DNA from 3 places in the Spiroplasma endosymbiont of Halictus nicosiae genome. Region 2 is predicted to be linked to each of the others. Evidence: riboswitches for the same ligand, from Rfam matches in the RefSeq annotation. Region 2 holds a riboswitch; each other region holds the start of a gene.
What was found. Region 2 has a riboswitch for cobalamin ahead of deoD (purine-nucleoside phosphorylase). Riboswitches for the same ligand answer to the same signal wherever they lie in the genome.

Region 1 (3,293 bases), 1.1 Mb from region 2:
ATTATTTGCATTAAAAATTAATGTTTTATTACCACGAATGGATGGTAATAATTTAAAATTTTATCATATTACCAATTTAACAACTGATTTAGAATTTAATTCACGTTTTGGTCTTTATGAACCATTAAATTCATTGTCAATAATTGATGCAGAAAAAATTGATGTTCTTGTTGTTCCAATCGTTGCTTTTGATCAAAACAATTTTCGGTTAGGATATGGGAAAGGCTATTATGATCGGTTTTTAAAAAATTATTATCATCTTGTGATTGGGTTAACATTTATTGAACAGTTAGTGCCAACCCCTTTGCCAGTTGAAGAACACGATGTTAAAATAGAAAATATTATTAGTGCTTAAAAATTAAGGAGTCAGAATGAACTTACCATTATTACGTGTTGTTAGTAAATATTGATTTACATCATGACATACTTATTTAGTAACATTTGTTTTACCAGTTATTTTATATTTTATTAGCATTCGTGTGACTAATATGTTTAATAGTAATGCTAGTTATTTATCGTTACCAGGGTCAATTTTATTAGTGGGGGTTCTCTTAGTGGTATTCTTGATTTAGCAATTGCTTTTTATGAATTTCGAAAAACTACTTTTGCACGTCAATTGCATTTATTAAAAGCTTCAATTTATCAATTAATTTTAGTTTTAATTGCTGCCATTAATTTAATTACTAGTTTAATTGGTTCACTTTGGTTATTTTTAATTTCTTTTTTTAGTTATGGTGAAGGAATTCATATTGAATGAATTAATTGACTTGCATTATTTTAAACAATTATATTAAGTTCTTTTTTAGCATCTTTAATTGGTATTTTAATTGCATTTTATTAAATGATTTGAAGGTTATTTTAGTGGTAGCAATTTTATTTTTTTATTAATTGGTTACTTGTTGCTGTTAAGTTATCCATCATCAATTATGGGTAGTGCTTGTTTTTGAAATGTTCTTGCGTGAATTTTAGACTCTAATTTATATCCTAATTTAACATATTTTTCTGATTTACATAATATTTGACTACCTTCGCTAGTTAGTTTAAGTTGAAGTTTTACTTTTTTTTATTTTTGTTATTAATTATTATAAAGATAACTAAAAAAATGTGGTATGATAATTTTAGACAATTTAATAAATAGTTATTTAGAGTTAGGGAATTGAGTGCGAATCTTGAGCTGTCCCAGCAACTGTGATATTGACGAAAGCCACATTAGCCACTGAAAGGAAAACTTTTGGGAAGGCGGTTAGTAGGATGAAATTAAGCCAGTAGACCTTTCTAAATTTAATTAGTCTTATTATATAACTCCTGGGTGTGAGTCATGTAATTATTTTGTAAATAAATAATTTAGTGATTGTTATATAAAAAACATGTTGGGGAATGTTTTTTAATTTACTGCAACTAGAATTAAATTGTCCATTGTTAATTTGCTAGAAAAAAATAAGAAAATGAAAAAAATATTATTACTATTCCTAAGTTCTATATTTATTTTTTCACCAACATTAACAACAATTTCTTGTAAAAATGTTGGTCAATCGCTTTCCTATTGTGATCCAAATTGAATTTATCAAATGAAGACAGAGGAAAATGAAGAATTTGCAGTTGGTTATAATAATTATTATTTACCAACTGCATCAAGTACCTTCCAACAAAAAGATTGGTTAGATCTTAATCAAAAAGCACATATTTATCTTTATTTTAAAAATGTTGTAAGTCTTGATGAAGTAATGCAAAAATTACAGTTTGGTGATACTGCTTATATGCAAGATGTAACACATCTTTATGAGCCAATAACATTTACAAAAACTTATGATGATAATGTTTATATTTCTAATTCCTTTTTGACGCAAAATACCCCTGTTAATGGTTATACAATAATGGCACAAGATAAATGAAAAGATCTTAAAAATAGTAAAAATATGAAGCAACTAAATGATCGATTTTAAAAAGAGTTTGAACAATGAGGAACAATTAGTGATTCTCATCTAGTGCAAGAAGTGGATGGAAAAAATTTGTTTGATGAAATTCTAACCCTTGGGATGTTTTATTGCAGACGGAAATCCAGAAGGCAATATATGGAGTTTGAAGTAGCACTGAAAATAAAATTCAAGTGGGAATGAATATTCCATTAAGCCTTGTTAGTAAAGGTTCAATTAGAGTGTCAAAAACTAAGGCTCAAAGTGTATTTCGAATAGATCTAAATTATCAAGAAGATTGAATAAATAATAGTTTTAATAAAATAAAATACCGATTATCCCACTGAGATTTTTATTTTAAAATCATTGGTGAAAATAAGGCCCAATATATTTCACCACAATTAATTCCTGCAATTAATAATACTTTTCGTGTGACTGTTGTTTTGACATATTTAACATCGCGAAATTGAAATTCTTTTAATATATAAAGGTTATAAAAATGCCAAAATAATTTCATAATTTTATTGTATAATTATTTATAATTATCTTGGAAGGAGATGAAATTATTAAGACATTAACATGACCAAAAATTTTAATGTTTATTAGCCAGCTTGAATTATTATTATTGGCATTTTATTCGCTGCTGGCGTTCCAACAAAAACTTCAATTTACGGATGAGACACAAGTTGACCAGTTTTATTGCTTTTAGGAATTTTGTATATTTTAGTTCCGCTATCAGTTAAACCAGGCTTTTGATCATTATTATGAGCACTTGCCATTACTGGTTTAGCATTAATTTTCTTAGTTGGATTTTTTGCAAAAGCAGATTATCAATCACCCTGAACGTATTTAGGGGCGATTCCTAATCTTTTTATTGGAGTTGGAGCATTAGGATGGATTTTTGTTCACGAGTAAAAATTTAATGCTATTAAGAAATGATATTAAAATTATTTTAATATCATTTTTTTATTTATAAATAAACTTTATAGTAATAAAACAAAAAGAACAAAATCATTGTTCTATTTTTCTTGTTCAAGTTCTTGATTTTGTTCGGTTTGATTAAATTCTGTATAAATTTTTTGAATATCTTTTATTCTTTGTGGTTTAGGAATTGGATTAATTTTTGTCGCAGGACTGTTAATGTTATTTGTTGATATGTGTGATTGGATTGGCACAAGTCTACCATTTTTATCAATCATCTTTTGTAATTCTGCTTGTCCTGTTTGGGGTAAAGAAATTTGATGTTTTTTCTCTTCTCTTGAAGCATCTGTAGCAATTGAACTTCATTCATTTATTACATTTTCATTAATTCCCATTTGTTTTCAATTTTTTGTTACATTTTTGCAAGTAGAACTTGCCATTTTTTCAAATTCTTTTTTA
Region 2 (3,293 bases):
TTGTAGATGATTTTTAAAATATTAGTAATATTTTTAAGGTAAATGACTTTAATTAATTAAAATATGAATTAAAAAAGAAATTTTAACATCAGTTAGTACCAGAAACTGTAATTATAATATTTAAGTTTTAATTTTTTTAAGTTATAATTAAAAAGTATAAAATTAGATATTACGAAGGGATTTTAAATAGTGAAAAAACTAATGATTTTATTAGGAATGACTTTTTTGCAACGGCAGGATATAGTCCAATTATCGGTTGTAAAAAACCGCTTAAACTTGATGATACTGAAAATGGTATTGGAAAAGATATGGAAATTTTAAATAAAATTTCACAACGTGCTATCAACAATTTTTCAGTTTATGCACAAAATAAAAATACAATTAATAGTACTGAATATCAAAATAAATTTGATAAGCTGTATACAATGGTTGACAAGGAAACTGAAAGCAGAAAATTAGACCAAATGGATAAAGATGCGATAGATGCTTTAGCAACATTAAAAAATGGCTTTCTTGCTGTGTTTAATAATATTAATAATGAAATTTATAATGACTATTCAAATTATTATCCTGATAGTAAACCAATTAATTTATTAAATGATAGTTTAAGTTATGAATTAAATTTTATTGATATGGTTCAATTGCAAGCAATTTTAGATCGACCAGGATTAGAAACAGTAAAAGCAGTTAGACTAGATTTCCATTTTCAATTTGAAGCTAAGTTTAAACTTTTAACAACAACTTCAGATTATGTAATCCAATATGTTATTACTGATAATCCAGAAGAAATGAAAGTTGTTTTAAATGGGATGGTTCAAAAAATTTCAAGAGTAATTGTTAATTTTTTCAATCAAGAAGGAATTTTTCAAATTGATAAAACACCTGAATTTGCTACAATTTATCAAAATTTTGATGTAAACTATACAGCTGGTTTTGCTAATTTAGATAATATTATTTTAGAAAAGTTACAAAGTAAAATTAAAAGTGATAGCGAATTGCAAAAGTTTGTAAAGAATATTAAATATAATTCTTCACTAACTTTTGTTTTTCCTGCTCTAACGGTTCCAAAGACTGCAATTTTCATTTTATTGCTCCTTTCGTTTTTAATCCATTAATTGAACAGAAGTATCTAATGCTAATTCAACGATTGTCATAAAATTATTTTGGCGTTCCAATGCTGTAGTAACTTCTTTAGTTACAAGATGGTCAGAAACTGTTAATAATGTAGCTGCATGTTTTTGCGTAACAATTGCATTAGTAAACAAAGCATATGATTCCATTTCAACAACATCTAACTTATGAGTATAAGTAAAGTCTAATGAATCATCATAACGATAAAAAACATCTGCTGCATGAGCAATTTTCCCGTGTGAGTTTTAATTCCTTTTGCTTGTGCTACAGTTTCAATTTCATTAAATAATTTTTCACTTGCAGCAATTAAATTACTATCAATATTAGCTGCAATTTTTGCATAATTACTTTCGCCAAATGCTTCACAAACATTAAAGATATCATAAACTTTAATATTTGGATTATAACTTCCAGCTGAACCAATTCTAATAATATAATCAACATCATAAAACTTAAATAATTCGTATGAATAAATTCCAATACTTGGACAACCCATTCCACTTCCAGCAATTGTTACCTCAATGTTTTTATATTTGCCAGTATACATTAACATATTTCGAACTTCATTTACTAATTTTAAATTTGTTAAATATTTTTCAGCAACGGTTTTTGCCCGTAATGGGTCTCCCGGCATTAAAACAACTTTTGCAATTTCTTCTTTTTTGGCATTAATATGTGGTGTCATTTTTTTATTCCTCTCTTTTCCGCTTAATTTAATTACCAATAAATACACCTATCAATGCTATTTTTATTTAAAAAGTAAGGATATTTAAACAACACGAAAAAGAATATTGTTGCATATCCACATAAATGATGTTTAATTTCTACGATTATTTTAATTAATAATTTAAGACAATAGCAAAAATAAAACCATTTTAAATCAAATGCTATTAAACTTAATTATTAATTAATTTTATTATTTATTATCTTTTAAATAATACCTTTTGATAGGATTACTGCTTTAAATTAACAACTAAAAAACGCTTTTTGACATCTTTCAAATTATTATTTAATAGTTTTCACTAATAAATAATTAATCATCTAACCCCAGAGATAATAACTATAAGTGCACCATTGATATTTTACCAATGTTTTTTTAGATCAGTCTACTGGCTTAGTTTCACTTTACTCACTATTCCTTCTCAAGAAATATTTTCTCAATGGAATGATGTTAGCTTTCATCCACTTTTCAGTTGCTGGGACAGCCTAGAATTCACACCTAATTCCCGTAACATCAAAAATTGCTTTTTAAAGTTATTAAAATAATAATATAAAGTTTACTTTTAAAATGCAAGTTAAAATTAACAAATTATTTACCAACTAAAAACAAACTAGGAAAAAGGTTGATATTTTTATAATTAAAAATGAAACTATTGTCAGAAAAATCTAGAAGCATATAATAAAGATTGTAAATAATATTTATGGACCTTATTAAGTATTTTTACTCCTTTCAATTCCAATATAGAATCAAAAAATAGTTAACAATCTAGCCCACCATAAAAAATAATAAATAACATAATAAATCAAATAATAAGCAATCAATAACAAATAGTTATTTATTTGCAATATTATTAAATAAATAATTTAGGTTTAGTTTTAAATTTTGTTATATTCCTTATTAGTAGTAATCAGCAACACAATAACATTTATAAACTATTAAATGAATAATGTGACAATTATTATTCACATACTAACCTTAATTATTATTAAAATAAACGGACCAGATTTATTATTTACATACCTGATAGCATTAATGCTAGCAATTTTTATTGTTAATTTAAAAAAGCAAGGTTTTCTTGCTTTTTTAAATTAAACTTATTTTTTAGTAAATTCTAAGGTAAATAATGTTGATGTTCATCCAGTATAATAAACCGCATTATTTTTTTCAAATAATAAATCAAAGTTTCAAACTGCTCGCCAACGAAGTGAAAAAGTATCTTTAGTTTCATTTAAACTCACTTTGTGAACACGTTTTTCCTAATTACCAGTTGTAAAAATATCAATTCCTGGTAAATTTTTTGTTTGATTTGCTTCTTTAAAATCATTAATTAATATTTTTAAAACATCTTTGTATTTTCGGGTTTTTAAATTTAAAATTTTAGTAAAAGCTTCTTTGCTAAGATGGAATACTTCTGAATGCTCATTTGATTCTAATTTAAAAT
Region 3 (3,293 bases), 690 kb from region 2:
GTGTGCTTAAATATGGAAAAAATAAGATAAAATTACAAAAATTTAATTTTTTCTGAAAAAGTTGTTGCAATTTATTAAAAATATTTTATTATTAACTTAACAAGATATAAATTTGCCGTTTATATCTACACAGAGCCAGTTTATAAATCTTATTGTGTTGCTGATTACTATTAATAAGGAATATAACAAAATTTAAAACTAAACCTAAATTATTTATTTAATAATACTGCAAATAAATAACTATTTGTTATTGATTGCTTATTATTTGATTTATTATGTTATCTATTATTTTTTATGGTGGGCTAGATTGTTGACTATTTTTTGATTTTATATTGGAATTGAAAGGAGTAAAAATACTTAATAAGGTCCATAAATATTATTTACAATCTTTATTATATGCTTCTAGATTTTTCTGAGAATAATTTCATTTTTAATTATAAAAATATCAACTTTTTCCTAGTTTGTTTTTAGTTGGTAAATAATTTGTTAATTTTAACTTGCATTTTAAAAGCAAACTTTATATTATTATTTTAACAACTTTAAAAAGCAATTTTTGATGTTACGGGAATTAGGTGTGAATCCTAGGCTGTCCCAGCAACTGTAAAGTGGATGAAAGCTAACATCATTTTATTAAGAAAATATTTCTTGAGAAGGAATAGTGAGTAAAGTGAAACTAAGCCAGTAGACCGATCTAAAAAAACATTGGTAAAATATCAATGCTGCACTTATAGTTATTATCTCTGGGGTTAGATGATTAATTATTTATTAGTGAAAACTATTAAATAATAATTTGAAAGACGTCAAAAAGCGTTTTTTAGTTGTTAATTTAAAGCAGTAATCCTATCAAAAGGTATTATTTAAAAAAGATAATAAATAATAAAATTAATTAATAATTAAGTTTAATAGCATTTGATTAAAAATGGTTTTATTTTTGCTATTGTCTTAAATTATTAATTAAAATAATCGTAGAAATTAAACATCATTTATGTGGATATGCAACAATATTCTTTTTCGTGTTGTTTAAATATCCTTACTTTTTAAATAAAAATAGCATTGATAGGTGTATTTATTGGTAATTAAATTAAGCAGAAAAGAGAGGAATAAAAAAATGACACCACATATTAATGCCAAAAAAGAAGAAATTGCAAAAGTTGTTTTAATGCCGGGAGACCCATTACGGGCAAAAACCGTTGCTGAAAAATATTTAACAAATTTAAAATTAGTAAATGAAGTTCGAAATATGTTAATGTATACTGGCAAATATAAAAACATTGAGGTAACAATTGCTGGAAGTGGAATGGGTTGTCCAAGTATTGGAATTTATTCATACGAATTATTTAAGTTTTATGATGTTGATTATATTATTAGAATTGGTTCAGCTGGAAGTTATAATCCAAATATTAAAGTTTATGATATCTTTAATGTTCGTGAAGCATTTGGCGAAAGTAATTATGCAAAAATTGCAGCTAATATTGATAGTAATTTAATTGCTGCAAGTGAAAAATTATTTAATGAAATTGAAACTGTAGCACAAGCAAAAGGAATTAAAACTCACACGGGAATTGCTCATGCAGCAGATGTTTTTTATCGTTATGATGATTCATTAGACTTTACTCATACTCATAAGTTAGATGTTGTTGAAATGGAATCATATGCTTTGTTTACTAATGCAATTGTTACGCAAAAACATGCAGCAACATTATTAACAGTTTCTGACCATCTTGTAACTAAAGAAGTTACTACAGCATTGGAACGCCAAAATAATTTTATGACAATGGTTGAATTAGCATTAGATACTGCTGTTCAATTAATGGGTTAAAAACGAAAGGAGCAATAAAATGAAAATTGCAGTCTTTGGAACCGTTGGAGCAGGAAAAACAAAAGTTAGTGAAGAATTATGTAAACAATTAAACTATAATTTATTTAAAGAACCATTAGAAGAAAATCCATATTTTAAAGATTTTTACCAAGATATGGAAGGATTTGCCTTTAAAATGCAAATTTATATGTTAATAACAAGAATTGAGCAATTTTTCAACATTGATAATTTAGAGGATACTGTTTTTGACCGCACAATTTTAGAAGACCCTGTTTTTGTGCGAGTTTCCCACTTATTAAAAATTATGAATAAAATTGATTTTAAAGTTTATAATCGTTTTTTTCAAAATGTTATTGTTCCAATTTTGAAGAAAAAGTTAGGCTTTGATGTCATTATTTATTTAAAAGTTTCAACTGAAAAAGCGGTTGAACGAATTAAACAACGTGGGCGTCAATTAGAATTAGAAACCCCATATTATTACTGGGAAAAGTTAAATGAACAATATGAAATTTTATATCATGAATTAAAAAATGATTATAAATTTATTGTTATTGATGCTGACAGTGATGATTTTTCAGAAAAAATAAGCATTATTATGCAACATTTATTACCTCTTGATAATAAAGTTCCTTGTTTAATTTAAAAAATAATTATTATTAATATTTTAATTTAATAAGGAGGAAATTAAAATGAAAAGCACAAATAATAATATAGAAACAAAAAGTTTAAGTAATTTAAGAATTTTAGGACTAGATCCTATTATTTATAATAAAACTGGCCATCCAGGGATTGTATTAAGTGCAGCACCACTGATGCAAGCAATTTATTTAAATAATTTAATTGCTAATCCGGCAGTATCTGATTGAATTAATCGTGATCGTTTTGTATTATCTCCAGGACATGCTTCAACTTTACAATATGCGATTTTACATTTAGCTGGTTATAATTTAACAATTGATGATTTAAAAAATTATCGTCATATTAATTCAAAAACGCCAGCTCATCCAGAATATGGTGTTACTCCTGGAGTGGATAATTCTTCTGGTCCCCTAGGACAAGGAGTTGGCTATGGAGTTGGAATGGCATTAGCTGAACAACATTTAGCAGCTAAATTTAATAAACCAGATTATAAAATCATTGACCATTATACTTATGTTTTATGTAGTGATGGTGATTTGCAAGAAGGCGGAGCAATTGAAGCAATCCAATTAGCTGGGGTATGAAAATTAAATAAATTAATTATGTTATATGATTCAAATGATTGCCAATTAGATACAAAATGTGATGCTGTTTTAAAAATTGATTATCAACGTTTTTTTGAAGCACAAAATTGAAATTATATTCGAATTGAAAACGCAGATGAGGATCTACCAGCAATTCAAAAAGCAATTGAACAAGCGCAAAAATCTGATAAACCAACATTAATTGAATGTAAAACAATTATTGGTTATGGGCATCCAAAACAAGGTTCACC

Region 1: another riboswitch for cobalamin. It lies ahead of ACZ91P_RS14550 (hypothetical protein); the one in region 2 lies ahead of deoD (purine-nucleoside phosphorylase).
Region 3: another riboswitch for cobalamin. It lies ahead of deoD (purine-nucleoside phosphorylase); the one in region 2 lies ahead of deoD (purine-nucleoside phosphorylase).

Annotation. Positions count from the first base shown of each region.
Region 1 is NZ_OZ389573.1:2,135,687-2,138,979, reverse strand. It holds gene ACZ91P_RS14565 (5-formyltetrahydrofolate cyclo-ligase) at 1-355, shown strand, start outside; gene ACZ91P_RS14560 (hypothetical protein) at 372-572, shown strand; gene ACZ91P_RS14555 (hypothetical protein) at 617-781, shown strand; cobalamin riboswitch at 1,104-1,293, shown strand; gene ACZ91P_RS14550 (hypothetical protein) at 1,446-1,943, shown strand; gene ACZ91P_RS14545 (hypothetical protein) at 2,114-2,401, shown strand; gene ACZ91P_RS14540 (hypothetical protein) at 2,933-3,274, opposite strand.
Region 2 is NZ_OZ389573.1:724,657-727,949, reverse strand. It holds gene ACZ91P_RS05000 (hypothetical protein) at 309-1,115, shown strand; partial or broken gene deoD (purine-nucleoside phosphorylase) at 1,104-1,816, opposite strand; cobalamin riboswitch at 2,214-2,385, opposite strand; gene ACZ91P_RS04990 (hypothetical protein) at 3,109-3,293, opposite strand, start outside.
Region 3 is NZ_OZ389573.1:1,410,286-1,413,578, reverse strand. It holds cobalamin riboswitch at 538-709, shown strand; gene deoD (purine-nucleoside phosphorylase) at 1,109-1,819, shown strand; gene ACZ91P_RS09720 (deoxynucleoside kinase) at 1,839-2,462, shown strand; gene ACZ91P_RS09715 (transketolase family protein) at 2,509-3,293, shown strand, end outside.